Linked DNA regions of Corallococcus sp. EGB. The protein of the gene in region 2 binds, or shares a complex with, the protein of the main gene of each other region. Links are inferred from orthologs where the notes say so. Each region holds a gene or a part of one and is shown on either strand. Other genes may lie near its edges. The genes, in order: accD and accB.

The links.
Region 1: the proteins of accB (region 2) and accD are in contact, whole or in part, in a solved structure (PDB 8UXZ), measured with the Escherichia coli proteins. The link is inferred for Corallococcus sp. EGB from one-to-one orthologs.

The regions. Positions count from the first base shown.
Region 1 is NZ_CP079946.1:6,265,144-6,274,188, forward strand. What follows is about bases 1-2,912. They hold accD (acetyl-CoA carboxylase, carboxyltransferase subunit beta), read right to left. Parts: upstream 1,927-2,912; coding sequence 1,075-1,926; downstream 1-1,074. Other genes in these bases: KYK13_RS25755 (folylpolyglutamate synthase/dihydrofolate synthase family protein), read right to left, coding at 1-1,055; KYK13_RS25765 (MBL fold metallo-hydrolase), read right to left, coding at 1,999-2,754; KYK13_RS25770 (Crp/Fnr family transcriptional regulator), read right to left, coding at 2,756-2,912. Also shown: more of KYK13_RS25770, read right to left, coding at 2,913-3,406; purM (phosphoribosylformylglycinamidine cyclo-ligase), read left to right, coding at 3,559-4,596; purN (phosphoribosylglycinamide formyltransferase), read left to right, coding at 4,593-5,258; KYK13_RS25785 (DUF523 domain-containing protein), read left to right, coding at 5,348-5,779; KYK13_RS25790 (enoyl-CoA hydratase/isomerase family protein), read right to left, coding at 5,780-6,847; KYK13_RS25795 (HAD family phosphatase), read left to right, coding at 6,931-7,620; KYK13_RS25800 (NAD(P)-binding protein), read left to right, coding at 7,716-9,045.
Region 2 is NZ_CP079946.1:7,457,839-7,467,721, forward strand. The notes cover bases 3,292-6,213. They hold accB (acetyl-CoA carboxylase biotin carboxyl carrier protein), read right to left. Parts: upstream 5,084-6,213; coding sequence 4,499-5,083; downstream 3,292-4,498. Other genes in these bases: accC (acetyl-CoA carboxylase biotin carboxylase subunit), read right to left, coding at 3,292-4,425; efp (elongation factor P), read right to left, coding at 5,124-5,705; KYK13_RS30385 (hypothetical protein), read right to left, coding at 5,846-6,208. Outside these bases: KYK13_RS30365 (tetratricopeptide repeat protein), read right to left, coding at 1-2,847; more of accC, read right to left, coding at 3,040-3,291; KYK13_RS30390 (hypothetical protein), read right to left, coding at 6,242-6,898; type IV pilus secretin PilQ, read right to left, coding at 6,934-9,723; KYK13_RS30400 (pilus assembly protein PilP), read right to left, coding at 9,782-9,883. UniProt on the Escherichia coli protein: This protein is a component of the acetyl coenzyme A carboxylase complex; first, biotin carboxylase catalyzes the carboxylation of the carrier protein and then the transcarboxylase transfers the carboxyl group to form malonyl-CoA.

The DNA.
Region 1 (9,045 bases), 1.2 Mb from region 2 along the record:
AACAGGGCCCGCATCATGGGCCCCCGGTCCTTGTCCGCCACCACGCCGAACACCAGGTGCAACGGCCGCCCGGCGTAGAGCGTGCGCAGGGCCTCCAGCAGCACCGCCACGCCCGCGGGGTTGTGGGCGCCGTCCACCACCACCGTCGGACCGTGGGCCACCTCCTCCAGCCGCCCCGGCCAGCGCGCGGTGGCCAGGCCTTCACGCGCGGCCTCCGGCGTCACCCCCACGCCCCGTGCCTGGAGGGCCTCCAGGCACGCCAGGGCCACCGCCGCGTTCTGGTGCTGGTACGGCCCCCGCAGCGCGAGCGTGAGCCCGTCGAGCGACCAGTCAGTCCCCCGGTACGAGAGCGTCCCATCGGCCCCGGGGACGATGCGGAAGTCGCGGCCCTCCAGTTGGACGGGCACGGCCAGCTGCTCCGCGCGGCGCAGGAGCGAATCCAGGGCTTCCGGCTCCTGGCGGGACAGGACCACGGGCACGCCGGGCTTGAAGATGCCGGCCTTCTCCCCGGCGATCTCCCGGAGCGTGTGTCCCAGGTACTCCATGTGGTCGAAGGACACGGGGGTGACGCACGTCACGACGGGGCTCGCGGCGGTGGTGGCGTCCAGCCGTCCGCCCAGGCCCGTCTCCAGCACGGCCACGTCCACGCGCTCGCGGGAGAAGTGCCAGAGCGCGACGACCGTGCCGAACTCGAAGTACGTCATCGGCTCCGACAGCGCGGACGGGTAGCGCTCCAGGACCTCCAGGATGCGCTGCCCGAAGACGGCGTCCGGGATGTCCGCGCCCGCCACGCGGATCCGCTCGTTGACGCGCACCAGGTGCGGGGACGTGTAGAGCCCCACGCGGTGGCCGGCGGCCTCCAGCGCGCGCGCCACGAAGGCGCAGGTGCTGCCCTTGCCGTTGGTGCCGGCGACGTGCAGCGCCGGAGAGTCGCGCTCCGGGTGGTCCAACGCGCAGAGCGCGTCCTTGACCCGCTCCAGCCCCAGCTTGATGCCGGAGGGGTTGAGCGCCTGGAGGAAACGGAGGGCCTCCTCGGGAGTGCGCGGCGCGTCCATGGCGTGGAGGCCCGCGGGCCTACCCGAGCATGCCCATGAGCTGGCCCAGCTTCCCGCGCAGGTCCTTGCGGTGGACGATGGCGTCGATCATCCCGTGGTCCAGCAGGAACTCCGAGCGCTGGAAGCCCTCCGGCAGCTTCTGGCGGATGGTCTGCTCGATGACGCGCGGGCCGGCGAAGCCGATGAGGGCCTTGGGCTCCGCGAGGATGATGTCGCCCAGCCAGGAGAAGGACGCGGCCACGCCGCCCGTGGTGGGGTTGAGCATCACGGAGATGTACGGCTTGCCGCTGGTGCGGAAGCGCGCGATGGCCGCGGACGTCTTCGCCATCTGCATCAGGGAGAAGATGCCCTCCTGCATGCGCGCGCCGCCGGAGGCGGAGAACACCACCGCGGGGCACTTGAGCTCGAAGGCGCGCTCGAAGACGCGCGTGACCTTCTCACCCACCACGGAGCCCATGGAGCCGCCCATGAACTCGAAGACGAAGCAGCCCACGGAGACGGGGCGGCCCTCGATGCGGCCCACGCCGGAGATGAACGCGTCGTTCTCCTCCAGGTTCTTGCGCGTGGACTTGATCCGGTCCTTGTACTTCTTGGTGTCCGTGAAGCCGAGCGGGTCCTGGGGCTCCAGCTCCTTGTCGAACTCCTCGAAGGAGTCCGGATCCAGCGTGGCCGCCAGGCGCGCGCGGGCCGTCCAGGCGTGGTGGTGTTCGCAGTGCGGACACACCATCCAGTTCTTCTCCAGCTCCTGACGGTAGATGATCTCGTCGCACTGCTCGCATTTGGCCCAGAGGCCCTGCATGCGGGAGGGCTGGGGCTCGGCGGCTTTCTCTGCGTCGACGGCGATGCGGGGCTTCTTGGAGAACCAGGCCATGAGGCTTGGGGGTTAATCCGACCGTCGCGGGCCGTCAATACCTCCGTACGGCGCGGCGCGGCACGACGGCCCCTAGAACTGGAAGGTCTCGCCCAGCTCCAGGACGTTCACGGGCAGCGCGGCCAGCTCCTTCTTGAGCTGGGGCACGAAGGCGGGCTTCAGGTGGTAGAGCAGCACCTGGGCGCCGTTGCGGTCGAACTTGCGCAGCTCCGAGCCCACGGTGGCGGGCGTCAGGTGGCCGGAGATGTCCGCCAGGGCCTGGAGGCTGTTGGGGAAGCTGGCCTCCAGGAGCAGCGCCTTCAGGTTCTTCGTGGCGTTGAGGGCCTTCCACAGCTTGTCCGTGGGGCCGGTGTCACCGCTCATGGCGAGCGCGGATCTGCCGTCGCTGATGATGAAGGCGCACGACTCCACGGGGTGGCTCACCGGCACGCTCTTCACGGTGTAGGGCCCCACCTGGAAGGTGCTGCCGGCGCGGAAGGTCTTGATGGCGAGGACGGGCTTGTGGCGCGTGGGGATGCGCGTGAAGTCCGGCCACAGCGCGTTGTTGAACATGTTCTCGCGCAGCGCCTTGGCGCACTCGCGGGAGGCATGGATGGTGACGGGCCTGTCCCTGCGGCCGATGACCAGGTCGGCGAGCAGCGGCAGGTCCTTCACGTGGTCGAAGTGGCTGTGGCCGACGAGGATGTCGTCCACCTTGCAGAGCTGATCCAGCGAGAGCGTGCCGGTGAGGGCACCCGCGTCCAGCGCGAGCACGTCGTCCACGAGGAAGCACGTGCTCCTGCACGTGGGAAGCTCGCCGCCGTGGCACCCGAGGACTTGCAGCTTCACGCTAGAGGTCTCCGAACTTCCACTTCATCTCGAGGTAGTTGAGGAAGTCATGCAGCCGGCCCGTGTCATACACGGTGACCCTGTCACCGCTGCGCTCGATGAGGCCCGCGCGCTCCAGGCGCTCCAGCATGCTGCGCACGGCGGGCTCGCCCACGCCGATCTGCCGGGGCATCTCCCGGATGGCGAAGTCCACCTCCACGCCCTCCTCCAGCGGCCGGCCGCGCGTCTGGCAGGCCTGGAGGATCTGGTGCACGACGCGGCTGGCGGGGTCGCCGTGGAGCAGGTTTTCAATCTGGGCGTCCGCCTCGGACAGGCGCTCGGCCAGCTTCTTGATCATCCGGACGGCGATCTCCGCGTTGCCGCGGATCATCGCCTCGAAGGTCTTGGGGTCGATGACGAGCAGCTTCGCGTCGTCATGCACCACGGCGGAGGCGTTCCGGGGCTTGTTGGAGATGATGGCCATCTCGCCGAAGAATTCGCCCGGGCCCAGCACGGCGAGCGTCTTCTCCACGTCGCGCACGCGCTTGGAGATGGCGATCTTCCCGGACTGGATGACGAACATCTCCTTGCCGATCTCTCCCTCGCGGAAGAGCTCGGTGCCCTTGGGGAACTCCTTGCCAAAACGTTGAAAGAGGGTTTCCTCGGCGCCCATCTGGCCCGCGAGTCAATCAGCCCCCATCCCACCGGTCAAATATCCCAGACCGATATCGCGCGGGCGCCCGGGGGCGACAGGCCGCCACAAACCCGACACGTCCCTTCCGAGGCCCGAGACAGGGGCCTTGGGGAGGGGTACAAGGCCGCCCCGTGGGAACGACCTACAAGCAGTCCGGAGTAGACATCGAGGCCGGCGACGCGTTCGTCGAGAAGATCAAGCCCCATGCCGCGCGCACCACGCGCCCCGAGGTGGTCGCCGGGGTGGGTGGATTCGGCGGCCTGTTCGCCCTGCCGCCCGGCAAGTACCAGGCGCCGGTGCTGGTGGCGGGCACGGACGGGGTGGGCACCAAGCTGAAGGTGGCCTTCCTGGCGGGGCGGCACGACACGGTGGGCATCGACCTGGTGGCCATGTCGGTGAACGACATCCTCACCTGTGGCGCGGAGCCGCTGTTCTTCCTGGACTACTTCGCCACGGGGAAGCTGGAGGTGGACGCCGCGGCGGAGGTGGTGAAGGGCATCGCGCTGGGCTGCGAGCAGGCGGGGTGCGCGCTTTTGGGCGGGGAGACGGCGGAGATGCCGGGCTTCTACGCGCGGGGCGAGTACGACGTCGCGGGCTTCTGCGTGGGCGTGGTGGAGCGCTCGGCCATCATCGACGGCAAGGCGGTGAAGCCGGGGGATGCGCTCATCGGCCTGACGTCGTCGGGGCTGCACAGCAACGGCTACTCGCTGGCGCGCAAGGTGCTGCTGGACGACGCGAAGCTGCCCCTGGACATGACGCCGCAGGGGCTGGACCGGCCGCTGGGTGACGCGCTGCTGGAGCCCACGCGCATCTACGTGAAGGACGCGCTCGCGCTGTGCCAGGCCGTGAAGGTGAAGGGCATGGCGCACATCACCGGCAGCGGCATCCCGGGCAACCTGCCCCGGTGCCTGCCGGACGGGACGCGCGCGGTGCTCAGCGAGTCCACGTGGAGGAAGCCGGCCATCTTCGACCTCATCGCGAAGACGGGCGGCGTGGCGCGCGACGAGATGTTCAGCACGTTCAACATGGGCCTGGGCCTCATCGTCGTCGTGGCGAAGGAGGACGTGGCGAAGGCGCTGGAGGTGCTGCGCGCCCGGGGCGTGGAGGCGTCCGAGGTGGGCCGGGTGGAAGCGGGCCAGGGCGAGGCCACGGCGGTCATCGAGCCATGAGCGCGCGGCGGGCGCGGCTGGGGGTGCTCGTCAGCGGCGGCGGGAGCAACCTGCAGGCGTTGCTCGACGCGGCCGGGCAGGCGGACTACCCGGCCGAGGTGGCGTGCGTGGTGTCCAACGTGCCCACGGCGTTCGCGCTGGAGCGCGCCCGGAAGGCCGGCGTGCGCGCGGAGGTGGTGGACCACAAGGGCTTCGGGTCGAAGGCGGACTTCGAGGCGGCGGTGCTCGGCGTGCTGGCGGACGCGGGCGTGGAGTGGGTGTGCCTGGCGGGCTTCATGCGGCTGGTGAGCGCGGACTTCCTGAAGCGCTTCCCGGGGCGCGTGCTGAACATCCACCCTTCCCTGCTGCCCGCGTTCCCGGGTCTGCATGCGCAGAAGCAGGCGCTGGAGCGAGGCGTGAAGGTGGCCGGGTGCACGGTGCACTTCGTGGACGCGGGCACGGACACGGGCCCCATCATCGCGCAAGCGGCGGTGCCGGTTCTGCCGGACGATGACGAGGCGAGCCTGAGCGCGCGCATCCTCGCGGAGGAGCACCGGCTGTATCCGCTGGCCGTGCGGCTGGCGGTGACGGGCGCGGTGGCGCTGGATGGGCCGCGCACGAAGGTGGACGCACGCGTGACAGGCGATGGCACGGCGCTGCGCAGCCCGGGTGCTCCGAAGTGACGAAGGCCGTGGAGCACGCGCCCTCCCGTGGAGACGATGCATCGGCGCGTGAGGCTCGCCGCGAGGCCCTGCGCGCGGCGCCCACGGTGCTGGTCAGCGCGTGTCTGCTGGGCGAGGCATGCCGCTATGACGGGCGCTCACAGCGCTCGGAGCGCGTGCTCGCGGCGCTGGAGGGCAAGGCCGTCATCCCCATCTGCCCGGAGGCCGCCGCGGGCCTGGGCATTCCGCGGCCTCCCGTGGATCTCGCGGGAGGCACGGGCGTGGACGTCTGGGCCGGCCGCGCGCGGGCCCTCACGCGGGAGACGCGCGAGGACCGCACCGCCGCGTTCCAGGCGGGCGCCCAATTGGCCCTGGAAGCCGCGCGGCGCTTCGAGGCCACCGTGGCGCTCTTGAAGGAGAAGAGCCCCTCGTGCGGCAGCCAGCGCGTCTACGAGACGGGCGTGCTGCGTCCGGGTGAAGGCATCACCACCGCGCTCCTGCGCGAAGACGGGCGCACCGTCGTGAGCGACGAGGACCTGTAGTCACCCTCGCGCGGGCAGCTCCAGCTCGTCTCCCGGCCGCGGCGCGAAGCACGACTCCACCTCCGCGTCCGTCACCTCCGCGAGCGTGGCCGGGCTCCAGCGCGGCTTCTGGTCCTTGTCCACCAGCACCGCGCGGATCCCCTCCTGGAAGTCCGCTCGCCGGGTCATCGCCTGGCTCAGCCGGTACTCCATGCGCGCCGTCGCGTCGTAGTCCTGCCCGCGCCCGATGCGCAGCTGCCGCAGCGTCACCCGCAGGCTCATGGGCGACATGCGCAGCAGCGTCGCGCGCGTCTCCTCCGCCCACGCCGTGCCCTCGCGCTCCAGCGCCGCGAAGAGGTCCTCCACGCGGCTCCCCTGGAAGCACCGGTCGATGACCTCCGCCCGCGCCGCGAGCCCCGGCGCACCGGCGTCCTGATGGAAGCCCTGGAGCACGCGCGCCGCCACCTCACGCCCCGGCCTGCTCCAGTCCGCGGCCACCAGCGCCGCCACCACGTCCTCCAGCCGCGAGGACTCCGTGCGGTGCGTCGCGTACCCCAGCCACAGCGCATCCGCCGCGTCACAGCGCGCACCGGTGAGCCCCAGATACGTCCCCGACTCGCCGGGGAAGCGCGGCAGGAACCAGCCTCCGCCCACGTCCGGGAAGATGCCGATGGCCGTCTCCGGCATCGCGAGCACCAGCTTCTCCGTCACCACCCGGAAGGCGCCGTGCATGGACAGCCCCAATCCACCGCCCATGCAGATGCCGTCCACCAGCGCGATGAAGGGCTTCGGGAAGTGGTGGATCCGATGGTTGAGCGCGTACTCAGCGAGGAAGAACTCGCGCGACAGCGACGGATCCGACCGTGCGACCGAACTGGCCACCGCGCGCACGTCTCCTCCCGCGCAGAAGGCCCGCCCTCCCGCGCCGCGGATCACCACCGCCTTCACGGATGGATCCGCCGCCCAGGAGTCCAATCGGGGATGCAGCACCCGGCACATCTCCAGGGAGAGCGCGTTGAGGGCCTTCGGCCGGTTGAGGGTGACCATGCCCACCGCGCCCCGCGTCTCCAGCAGCACGTCCTCGCTCATGCCGTGGGGGATATCAGCCCGGGAGGGGCTCGCAGGGGAGATTCGGGGGTGACATGGCGGCAGAAATCGGTATTGGGAGGAACATGACTTCCGCAGCCGCCCCCCTGCTCGCCGCCGTCTTCGACATGGATGGCACGCTCGTCGACAACATGGACTTCCACAATCGCGCCTGGGTGACCCTCGCCCGGAAGCTGGGGCTGGATGGCCTGACCGCGGAACGTTTCCAGAACGAGTTCGCGGGCAAGAAGAACGAGGAGATCCTCCCGCAGCTGTTGGGCCGCGCCCTCTCCGTCGCGGAGCTGGACGCGCTCGCGGAAGAGAAGGAGTCGCACTACCGCGCCATCTACCGGCCGTACCTGGCGCTGCACCGGGGCGCGGAGGGCTTCCTGCACCGCCTGCGCGACGCGCGCCTTCCCCTGGCCGTGGCCACCGCCGCGCCGCAGGACAACCGCGAGCTGGTGCTGGACGGGCTCGCCGTGCGTCCGCTCTTCACCTGTGTCGTCGGCGCCGAACAGGTGGAGCGCGGCAAGCCCGCGCCGGACATCTTCCTCGCCGCGGCGAAGGCGCTGCAGGTGCCGCCCGAGTCGTGCCTGGCCTTCGAGGACGCCATCAACGGCGTGCTGTCCGCGCGCGCGGCCGGCATGGTCACCGTGGGCATCACCACCACCACGACCGCGGAGGCGCTGAAGAACGCGGGGGCCCACTACACCGCCCCGGACTTCGACTCGCTGCCCCCGGAGCTGCTCGCGCGCCTCTTCGAATCCCGGGCCTGAGGGCACACACGCCCCACCCCGGGTCCAGGCTCCCAGGGGAAGCGGGTCGCCAAAAGGGCGCCAGACGCGGTGACGTTGTGTAGTGTTCGGTGGCCATGTCGACGTCCGCCGCCAAACTCAAGCTCCCCTCGGGCCCGTCCCGGCACGTGTACGACGTCATCGTGTTGGGCAGTCAGGTCGGAGGCGCGCTCGCCGCCGCGCTCCTGGCGAAGCGCAGCCACCGCGTGTTGCTGGTGGAGCACGACGGCATGGGGCCCGGCTACGAGCACGACGGCTTCGTGCTGCCCTACGCCCCGTTCGTCGCGCCGCCCCTCAAGGCCATGCCCGCCGTGGAGGAAGCCCTCACCGAGCTGGGGCTGTCCACCGTCATCGGCCGGGCGCTGCGCCCGCACGCGCCGGAGCTCCAGCTGGTGCTGCCGAAGAACCGGGTGGACCTGTCCGGGGACGCCACCCGCCGCCGCGCGGAGCTGACGCGCGAGTTCGGCGAGGCCGGCGAGGGCATCCAGGGCGCGCTCACCGGCAGCGCCGCGCAGCACGAGGCCACCGACGCCTTCTTCAAGGCCGGGCCCCAGCTGCCGCCCGACGGCTTCTTCGAGGGCTGGAAGCTCAAGGGGCAGATCAAGGAGCACCCGGCCCTGGAGGCCGCGCCCCGGCTCGCGGGGGATGATCCGGCGCTGTCGCTGGTGCGCGGCCTGCTGCCCTTCCTCGTCCACCTGGAGAAGCCTGGCGCGCCCCTGGCGCAGACGCGGGCCCTGTCCCAGGTGCTCACCGCGCCATCCACCTACCCCGGCGGCATGGACGCCCTGCGCGACGTGCTCACCCGCCGGCTGACGGAGCTGGGCGGCGACGTGCTGGGCCGCGACAACCCGGCGGGCTTCATCGTGGAGGAGCTCGCGTTCGAGGGCAGCAAGTTCTCCGGCGTGAAGCTGGTGCGCTCGGACACGCTGTACCGCGCGTCGTGCCTGGTGACGGCCACGGACTCCGGGGCGCTGCGCCGGCTGGTGACGGACAAGAAGCACCACCGCGGCCTGCTGGAGCACCTGGATCAGTCCAACATCAAGTCGCTGCTCTTCAGCGTGAACTGGGTGGTGCCGGAGGCGGCGCTCCCGCGCGGCATGGGCGAGCTGGTGCTCCTGGACACACAGGACCCGGAGCTGGGCCCGCTGCTCGTGCAGCAGCACCCGGCGCGCACCGCCGGGGCCACCGGGCACAAGGACGTGGAGGGCGTGCGCGTGGTGTGCGCGGGCGCCTTCGTCCCGGCCTCCGCTCGCGAAGAAGGAGAGGAGCACCTCCGGGCGCTCGCGAGCCGCATCGAGGAGCACCTGGACCGGCTGATGCCCTTCACGAAGCAGCACCGCGCCCTGCGCTCGGTCCCCTACCTGGACGCCGGGGGGGTGCGTGGCAGCCGGCTCATGCCCCACCCGC
Region 2 (9,883 bases):
GCGCAGGGTGTGCAGCATGCCAATCATCGTCAGGCAGTCCAGCTCGCGCGGAGTGCCCACGCAGCCCTGGCGGGCCACGTCGAACTCGTGGACGGCGTCGTCCAGCAGCCCCATTTCCTTGTAGGCGATGCCCAGGTCGTAGTGCGTGTCCACGTCCTCGGGCTTCACCACCTTGGCCAGGCCCTTCTTGAACTCGGCGAAGACCTCATCCACCGAGTACTGGAAGTCCTCGTCCGCAGGAGGCACCGCCGCCAGCGACTCACCGCCCAGGTCGTCCAGCTCGCCGGCCAGCTGCGCCGCCAGGTCGAACGCGTCGCCACCACCGGCGCCGTCATCGAGCGAAGCCTCCGTCACGGGCTGCACGGAGGGCACGTGCATGGGCTCGGAAGGCGCTTCGTCCGCGGGGGCCGCGCCACCGCCGGCCTCCAGCTCCTCCAGGCGCGCCATCAGCTCGGCGGCGCGCACGTGGCCCGGGAACGCGATGGCCACCGTCTCCAGGATCTCGCGCGCCTCTTCCAGCAGTCCCTGGTCGAGGAAGAAAGACGCCTCGTCGCACTCCTCGGAGGCAGGCTCCTCCTCGGGCTCGGCATCCGGCTCCGGCGCGGCCGCCACGGGCTCCGGCTCCGGCTCCGGTTCGGGCTCAGGCTCGACAGCGACCGCGTCGGCCTGGGGCTCGTCGTAGGAGAGTTCCTCCATCGACGGGAGCACCATGTGCGCGGCGGTCGGCTCGTCGTCATCCTCGTCGCCCAGCGACATGCCGCCCGCGTACGGGGCCGCCTCTTCCTCCACCGGCGCGGCGAAGCTCTCGTCCAGGCCGGCGTCGTCCAGCGCGGACGCATCCAGCGGCGCGAGCCCCACGCGCGTGGGCGCGTCGTCGTCCTCGCCCAGCGCCATGCCGGGCTCCACCAGGGCTTCGTCGCCGCCGTCGTCCAGGGTCGGCAGCTGCAGCGTGTCCGGCGCGGCCTCGTCCAGCAGCGCGCGCGACGGGGACAGCACGCGCGTGGGCTGCGGCTCCTCTTCGTCCCCCAGGGACATGCCGCCCGCGTCGTCCGCGAGCACCATGGGCTCGTCGCCGCCCGCGTACATCAGCGCGTCGTCGTCCTGGGCGACCAGCGGCTCGTCGTCGGAAGCATCCGGACCGCCCAGGCCCGGCTCGTCCGCGAGCACCAGCGAGTCCTCGTCGGACCCCATCACCAGGCCGTCCTGCGACGGCAGGTCATAGACGGTGTTCTCGGCGGAGCTGATGGGCTCGCCCATCACCGCTTCCTCGCCGCTCAACGTGGCCTCAGCGACCTCGTCGTCGACGATCTCGTCCGAGTCCGCCCCGTGGCTCAGCGCCGCCAGCGCCAGCTCGTCACCCGAGGGCTGCGCGAGCGCGTCCTCCGGCGGATCCGCGACGAGGATCTCGTCGTCGTTGGAGTCCACCAGGATGGCGTCCTCCTCCAGCGACTCCACGCCCGGCGTCACCGCCGGCGCGATGATGCCGCCTTCCGCGCGCAGCACGGACAGGAAGGCGGGCACCTCCGCATGCCCCGGATCCTCCTGGAGGATGGTGGCCAGGTACGGCTGGGCGCGCTGCACGTCCGCGCGGCGCGTGCACAGACGCAGCACGTTCAGCAGCTGCTCCGAGGCCTGCGCGGTGTTATTGGCCGCCACGTAGATGTGGTACGCCTTTTCGTGCGCGTCCAGGTTCTCCGGATCCACGGAGAAGACCTTGCGCAGGTGCTCCAGCGCCTTGTCGTGGAGCCCGTACTTCACGTAGACGTCCGTCTCCGTCAGCAGCTTGGACAGCTGCTCGCGGCTCAGGCCCGCGGGCGGAGGCGGCGCAACGACCGCGGGCGCCGGGGCGGGCGCGGGACGGGACGGAGTCGCCACGGGGGCCGGCGCGTTCCAGGCCGGCGCGGCCTCCTCGACAGGGGCGTGCACGGCGACGGGCGCGTGCACCGGCTCCGGCTCGGCCACGGGCCCCCGGCGCGCGAGCAGATCCGGATCCTGCGGATCCAGCAGCTCGATCTGCCCCCACACGCCATCCGCCTCGGCGGTGCGGCCCCGCTCCTGGTGGATCTTCGCGAGCTCCTTGTAGACGGACACCGTCTTGGAGACCTGGCCCAGCCCCTGGAACGCCTGCGCCAGCAGCGTCAGCGTCTCCACGTCCCGGCCATCCGCCTTGAAGCACACCTGGAGCTTGGCGAGCGCGCGCTTCTGGTCACCGCGCTGCAGGTACGAAGCGGCCAGCTCCTTCGCGAGCGGGAGGTTGTCCGGCTCCAGCGCGGAGAGGCGCTCGGCGACGCGCAGCCAGTCATCCGCGCGGGCGTTGCGCTTGAGGTACTCCGCGGCGCGCTTGAACTCCTGCGCCGCTTCCTTCGTCATGCTCTCGCGCGCGTACAGCTCCGCGAGCTTGATCTTCGACGCCACGTTCTCGGGGTCGAGATCCACCATCTTCTTCAGCGTATCGAGGCTGGACTTGGTGTCGCCCGCCTTGTCGTAGTGATTGGCGACGATCTGGAAGTACGCCATCGCCTCCGACATCAACCCCAGCTGCTGGTGCAGCTCCGCCAGCTTGAGGTTCACCTCCAGCAGGTTCGGGTTGAGCTTGAGGACCTGCTTGTAGAGGGCGACGGCCTTCAGGAAGAAGCCGTCCGAGGAGTAGTTCTCCGCGACCTTGGTGAAGAAGTGCGCCGCCTGCGCGTTGTCGCCCTTCTTCTGGTACAGCTCCCCCATCTTCTGGAGGACCCGGATGTCCTTCGGGTCGACCTCCAGGACCTTCTGATACTCCTTGATGGCTTTGTCGTACGCGCCCTTCGCGACCAGCTTCGCGGCGGCTTCGATGATCTTGTTCTTGTCCATCGAGCGTGCGCTTCCGGCAGGCAGAAACCCCGAGGAACTTCGCGGGGTTCAGTCCTTCTCTGGGGGGGAGGTTCGGAGGCTAACGGAATCCTCCGATGCGGGTCAAGAAACAGCCTGCCCTCCCCCAGGGCTGGATCACCCGCCTGGACGCTCGTCCGCCCGGCGGGCTTTCCACGACTTCGCCACGCAGCGCTACGGCGTCTCTTCCACGGCCTTCTTGAGGCGGCGCGACCCCGTCTCGCTCGCCAGCAGGCGCTCCACGAAGCGGGTGTCGTAGTTGCCCTCCTGGAAGGACTCCTCCGCCAGTGCGGCCCGGTGGAACGGGATGTTGGTGCGGATGCCCTCCACGACGTACTCGGAGAGCGCGCGCTGCATGCGGCGGATGGCCGTCTCGCGGTCCTCCGCGTGCACGATGAGCTTCGACAGCAGGCTGTCGTAGTGCGGCAGCACCGTGTAGTTCTCGTAGGCGGCCGAGTCCACGCGCACGCCGTAGCCGCCCGGCACGCTGTAGCCGGTAATCTTGCCCGGCCACGGCGCGAAGGTGACGGGGTCCTCCGCGTTCACGCGGCACTCGATGGCGTGCCCGCGGATCTGGATGTCCTCCTGCTTGAAGCGCAGGGGGTGCCCGTAGGCCATGCGGATCTGCTCACGCACCAGGTCCACGCCCATGACCAGCTCCGTCACGGGGTGCTCCACCTGGATGCGCGTGTTCATCTCCATGAAGTAGAACTCGCCGCGCTCGTCGAGCAGGTACTCGATGGTGCCCACGTTGTTGTAACGGAGCTTCTTCATCGCGGCGACGGACACCTCGCCCATCCGCTGGCGCAGCTCCGGCGTGAGCGCGGGCGACGGGCTCTCCTCGATGAGCTTCTGGTGCCGGCGCTGCACCGAGCACTCACGCTCATTGAGGTGGATGATGTTCCCGTGCTCGTCCGCGACGATCTGGATTTCGATGTGGCGCGGCTTCTCCACGTACCGCTCGATGTAGAGGTCGCCGTTGTTGAAGGACGCCAGGGCCTCCGCCTGCGCGGTGGAGAACGCCTGCGCGAGCACGCCCGGCTCGCGGACGATCTTCATGCCCTTGCCGCCGCCGCCCGCCGCCGCCTTCAGGATGACCGGGAAGCCGATCTCCTTCGCGAACGCCTCCGCCTCGCGGGGGTCCTTCACCGTGCCGGGGCTGCCCGGAAGCAGCGGCATGCCCGCCTCGCGGGCCGCGGCGCGCGCGCGCACCTTGTTGCCCATCAGCCGCAGCATCTCCGGGCGCGGGCCAATGAAGCGGATCTTGCAGTTCTCGCAGACCTCCGCGAACTCGGCGTTCTCCGACAGGAAGCCGTAGCCCGGGTGGATGGCGTCCGCGCGCGTGATTTCCGCCGCGGAGAGCAGCTGCGGCACGTTGAGGTAGCTCTCCTTGGACGGAGGCGGCCCGATGCAGACGGCCTCGTCCGCGAAGCGCACGTGCAGCGCGTTGGCGTCAGCGGTGGAGTGCACCGCCACGGTGGCGATGCCCAGCTCTCGGCATGCGCGGATGACCCGCAGGGCAATCTCCCCGCGGTTGGCGACCAGGACCTTCTTGAACACGGCCGTGCTCCTTCGCGAGGGCCTTGAGGCGCGCCCCGCCCGGAAGGGCCGGACGCGCCTGACAAAGAGAGACTCAGGCCGGCTCGATGCGGAACAGCGCCTGGCCGAACTCCACCGGGCGACCGTTCTCCACGAGGACCTCGGCGATGCGGCCGGGGACCTCGGACTCGATTTCATTCATCAACTTCATCGCTTCCACGATGCAGAGCACCTGGCCCTTGCGCACCACCGTGCCCACGTCCACGAACGGGGGCTGATCCGGCGCGGGGGTCCGGTAGAACGTGCCCACGAACGGGCTGTTCACCAGGTGGCCCGGCTTCTCCGCGGGCTTCTCCGGCGCCGCGGCGACGGGGGCCGCGGACGGGGCGGGGGCGGGACGGGGAGCGGCCGGGGCGGCGTACTCCACCGGGGGCGACACCGTCACCCCGGGGCCGGACGGCGCCGTGTGGTGGACGATGGTCGTCTCCGGCGCGTGACCGCGGCGGATGTAGAGCTTCTCCGGGCCCTTCGTCCACACCAGCCGGGTGACGTCGGAGGCCTCCAGGATTTCGACAATCTGTCGAAGGGCCTCCACGTCCAGCGACGTGGTGCCCGAATCCCGTCCGGCGGCCGCGCCCGAGGACTCGGCCGACCGGGTTGCCTTGCGCTTCGTTGCCATTCAGACCCCTCCCGGGTCGTCAGGTGAAGGAAAGCCGCTGCTAGCCCGCGGTGGACACGCGGGTGAGGTACTTGCCACCGTCACGCGTGTCGATCTTCAGCACGTCGCCCTCGTTGATGAACAGGGGCACGTTGACGGTGAAGCCGGTCTCCAGCGTGGCGGGCTTCAGGGCGCCGGACACGGTGTCGCCGCGCACGCCCGGGTCGCACTTGGTGACCTTGAGGTCCACGGAGTTCGGCACCGTCACGTTGATGGCCTTGCCGTTCCAGAAGAGGATCTCGACGTCCAGATTCTCCTTCAGGAAGTTGGCCGCCTCTCCGAGCGCCTCCTTGCTCAGGTAGGTCTGCTCGTAGTTGCGCTTGTCCATGAAGTAGTAGTCGCCGTCCTGGACGTACAGGTACTGCATGTCCTTGGACTCGATGTCCGGGGTGCCCACCTTGTCACCGGACTTCAGCGTGGGCTCCAGGACGCGGCCATCCAGCAGGCTGCGGATCTTCGTGCGGGTGAAGGAGGAGCCCTTGCCAGGCTTGACGTGCTGGAAGTACTCGATGACGTACGGCTTGTCCTCCCACAAGATCTTCAAACCATTGCGGAATTCGGACGTATCGACAAACCCGGCCATGGGACCGACTCCTCAGACAAACGTTGAGACGAAAGTCCGGGGTGTCTAGCCCATGCCCTGGTTCCTGCAAAGAGGAAAGCGGAGGCACGCTGCGTCGCCGGGCAGGCTCGACAAGCCCCTGCCCGGGCGGACGTGCATGGCTACAACTCCGCCTTCACCTTCGGCGCGGTGACGCGCAGGACATAGCGCCCCTTGCCGAAATTCCCCTCCGCCCGCAGGGCGAGCACCAGGAAGTATTCCGGCGTCAACAGGCGCATGACGGTGAGGACCTTCTCGCTGTTGACGGACACCTCGGAGACGGTGCCCGTCTTCAGCGACTCGGCCGCGTTCTTCAACTGCGTGAGCAGGTTGGCGTACTCCACCCAGGTGCCGGAGACGTCCAGCTCCGTGGCCTCGTCCTTCTGGAACGTCTCCACGGAGATGCCGTCGAAGCCCATCACGCTGCACGCGAGGGCTCCGTCCACCTGGTTCACCACCGCTTCAAGGTGCGTGCGAAAAGACATGGTCCTCCCAGCGCGAAGTGACGGGTGCCGGACTCACTGGCACTTGGGATAGGCGCCTTCCTGCCCGCCGCGCTGGCCACACGGCGCCAGGGCATCGGGAACTTCGCCGGCTGCGCAGGCCGGGATGGTCACGCCCGATTTGTACGCGGTGAACGAGTAGACGACCTCGTTCGTCTCGAACTTCTTGTTGCTCGCGCTGAACTCGCCAGCGAACTGGACGTTGATGCTCACCTCGACGCTCTGACCGAGCGCCACACTGTCCGCGAGCTTCTGGCTGGCCTCCGCCGTCAGCAGGTTGGCCACGAGGATGTTGCCCTCGCTGGAGGGAGACAGGCCCGCGGTGTAGTTCACCGTCCCGGAGGGGAGGTTGATGTTCGGAGACGTCGCGTAGGACAGCCGCAGCGTCTTGACGAACGCGGTGCCGGCTCCTCCCGTGCCATCCCCCGGCTCCAGGGGGGTTTCGCCGATATCGACGGCCGTCTGGGCGTACGTGTTGTTCACCAGGAAGGCCAGCACGTAGGACCGGCCTACCGAGACGTCGAGCGAGCCGCGCGCGATGCCCGGAGCATCGGACTCGACCGTGCAGGTCGCGCTGGGCAGCTTGATGCTGGTGATCTGGACGACGGGCGAACTCTCGGTGCACGAGCAGAGCCCGAGCGCCAGGGCCGCCGCGATGATGATAGGCTTCATTGGAATGGTCTCTCCCAATCAGGGCGTGGCGCCGCTCAGAGGCTCTGCGCGATGGTCTGCCGGTTGAGGATGCGGGGCGTGATGAAGATGAGCAACTCCTGCCGCTCATCCGTCTCGGAGCTGCTCCTGAAGAAGAAGCCGAGCACGGGAATCTTCGACAGGAAGGGCACCGAGTCACGAGACGTGCTACCGCGGCGCACGTAGATGCCGCCGATGACCGTCGTGTCGCCATCCTTCACCAGCACCTGGGTGTTGGCCTCCTTGCGCTGGATGGACGGCTGGCCGTTGGCGCCCGTGTTGGACGGGTCCGGCTGGTTGTTCTGCGCCGCGATGGACATGAGGATGCTGCCGTCCTGGGTGATGTGCGGCGTGACTTCCAGCGACAGGCGCGCTTCCACGAAGGTCGTGTTCACACCGCCGGCCGACGTCTGGCTGAACGGGATGGAGAGACCCTGGCTGATGCGGGCCGTGTTGTTGTCCAGCGTGGTCACCTTGGGCGACGAGATGGTCTTCACCGTGCCCTCCGTCTCCGCCGCAGACAGGCGCAGGTTCAGCTGCACGGCGCCGCCCGCGGAGCCGAAGGCAAAGCCCATGGCGCCACCGAGGCCCTCACCCACCGCCGCCGGCAGGTTCACCGCGAAGTTGGGCTGGGTGGGAACGCCCGGCGCGGTACCGCCGGCGCCGCCCGTCACGCCGATGGCGCTGGGGAAGATGAGGCCCGTGGGATTGCCGGTCGCCGTGGAGAAGCGCGTCTGACCGCCCCACTGCACGCCCAGGGCGCGGCTGAAGGTGGTGCTCGCCTCCACGATGCGGCTCTCGATGAGGACCTGCGGCGTCTGCGTGTCCAGGCTGCGCACCAGGGCGCGCGCCTTCTCCGTGTTGGAGCGGATGTCCTTGATGATGAGCACGTTGGTGCGCGTGTCCACCGTCACCGAGCCGCGGTCGCTGAGCACGTCCTTCACGCGCGCCGACATGTCACCGGCCACCGCGTAGTTCACCGGCACCAGGCTGACCAGCAGGTCCTCCTGCTGCTGCAGCGACTTCTTGCGCTCCTGGCGCAGCCGCGCCTCCTCTTCCAGGGTCTTCAGCGGCGCGATGCGGATGATGTTGCCCACCTGCTCCTGGCCCAGCTGCTTGGTGCGCAGGATGAGGTCCAGCGCCTGGTCCCAGGGCACGTTGCGCAGGCGGATGGTCACGCGGCCCGACACGTCGTCGGCCACCACGATGTTACGCTTGGAGATCTCCGCGATGACGCGCAGCAGGTTCTGGATGTCGATGTCCTTGAACTCGAAGGACACGCGCTTGCCGCGGTAGCGCGCCTGCTGGGGCGCGCCCTCCGCCGCGTAAGCCGGGGCCTCCGCCGTGAAGCCGGCGGTGCGCTGGGTGACGGCCACCTCCTCCGTCTTCACGCCCTGCACGTCCAGCCGCCAGCTCAGGCTGTTGGCGCCCTGGGTGACGTTCTCCTCGATGGCGCCGTCCGCGGCGACCACCAGGCGCACCTTGCGGCCCTCACCCGGCACGCTGAAGGCGCTGATCATCTTCACCGGCGTGTCCAGCGCGCTGGTGTCCAGGCTGCGCTCCAGCTTCTTGGGCAGGCGCGCGTTCTCCAGCGTCAGCACCGCGCTGCGCGGATCCGGCCGGTCCACCTTCCACGCCGTCGCGCCGGACAGCTTCAGCTGCACGCGGCCGCCCGAGGGGCTCTCGTCGAAGGACAGGTCCTTGACCTCCACCACCGCCGGCTGCGGCGCGGCCTGCGCCACGGCGGGCTGCGGCTTCGCCGCGTCCTGGGCCAGCACGGGCTGCGGGCGCAGGGGCTCGGTCTCCGCCACCGCGTCGCGGGGCTGCGCGGGCTTGGGCTTGCGCGCCACCGCGCCACCCAGCACCACCTCCAGGCCGCGCTCGGCGCGGTCCACGCGGTAGGCGGGCATGTCACCCTTGGCCACGAGGACCAGGCGAACCTTGTCCTCGTGCGCGCCCACGCGCACGTCCTTGAGCAGGTTGCCCTTCACCTTGGGCGCCTTCGCGCTCAGGCCCACGCCGTACACGTCCACGGCCAGGCGCGGAGGATCCACCAACTCCAGGACCTCGTAGCGGGAGATCTCGCCGTCGGTGGCGACGCGCAGCGCGTCCCCATCCAGGGAGAGCCGGGTGATGCGCTGGGCCGGGTGGGCCACCTCGCGCTCATCCGCTTCCGTGGCGACCACATTCTCACGGCCCGGGGCCTGGGACGCGGCCGCCTTGGAGGACGTCCCCGCCTCCGGCACCAGCGCGACCATGGCCTCCACCGGCGCGGACGTATCCTTCACCGGCGCGGCGGCGACCGCCTGCGCGGCGGCGGGCTTCGGCGCGGCGTCCGCGGACTTCGCCTCCACCGGAGCCTGCGGAGCCTGGGCGGTCGCGGCGGCGGGGGCCACCGGCGAGCCGTCCACGGAGATGACCACGCGGTTGCCCTCGGCGCGGACGTCGTACTGGGAGGCCTGGTCGAGCGCCACCAGCACGCGGCCCACGCTGGCGCGCGCGTCGGAGAACTGGGCGGCGACCACGCCGGACACCGGACCGGTGCCGTCGTGGTGCCCCTTGATGCCGGTGGCGTCCGCGGACGACAGGTCCACCACCAGCCGCTCCGGCCCGCTGAGCCGGAAGACGGTGAAGGTGGGCGGCCGGTTCCCGGTCACCACGACCTGGGCACCGGCTCCTGTCCGGGTCACCTGCAGGTCCTTCAGCGTATTGAGATCCGCGCCGTACACCTTGGCGCTTGCCAGGACGACCGCCCATGCGGTCGCCATGATCCACTTGCCCCTCGTCACAGCGCTCTGCTCGAGCATGCGTCCCCTCAACAAGTTGGAAGCGGGCCACGTCTGCCCGCCGGCGCGCCGTGGGGCGCTACTCCCAGTTCTTGCCCGTCATCAGGTTGTAGGCGGGGTCCTTCGCTCCATCCGCCTTGAGCTGCAGGCTCACCGGATTGCTGATGAGCTCGCCCTTGGC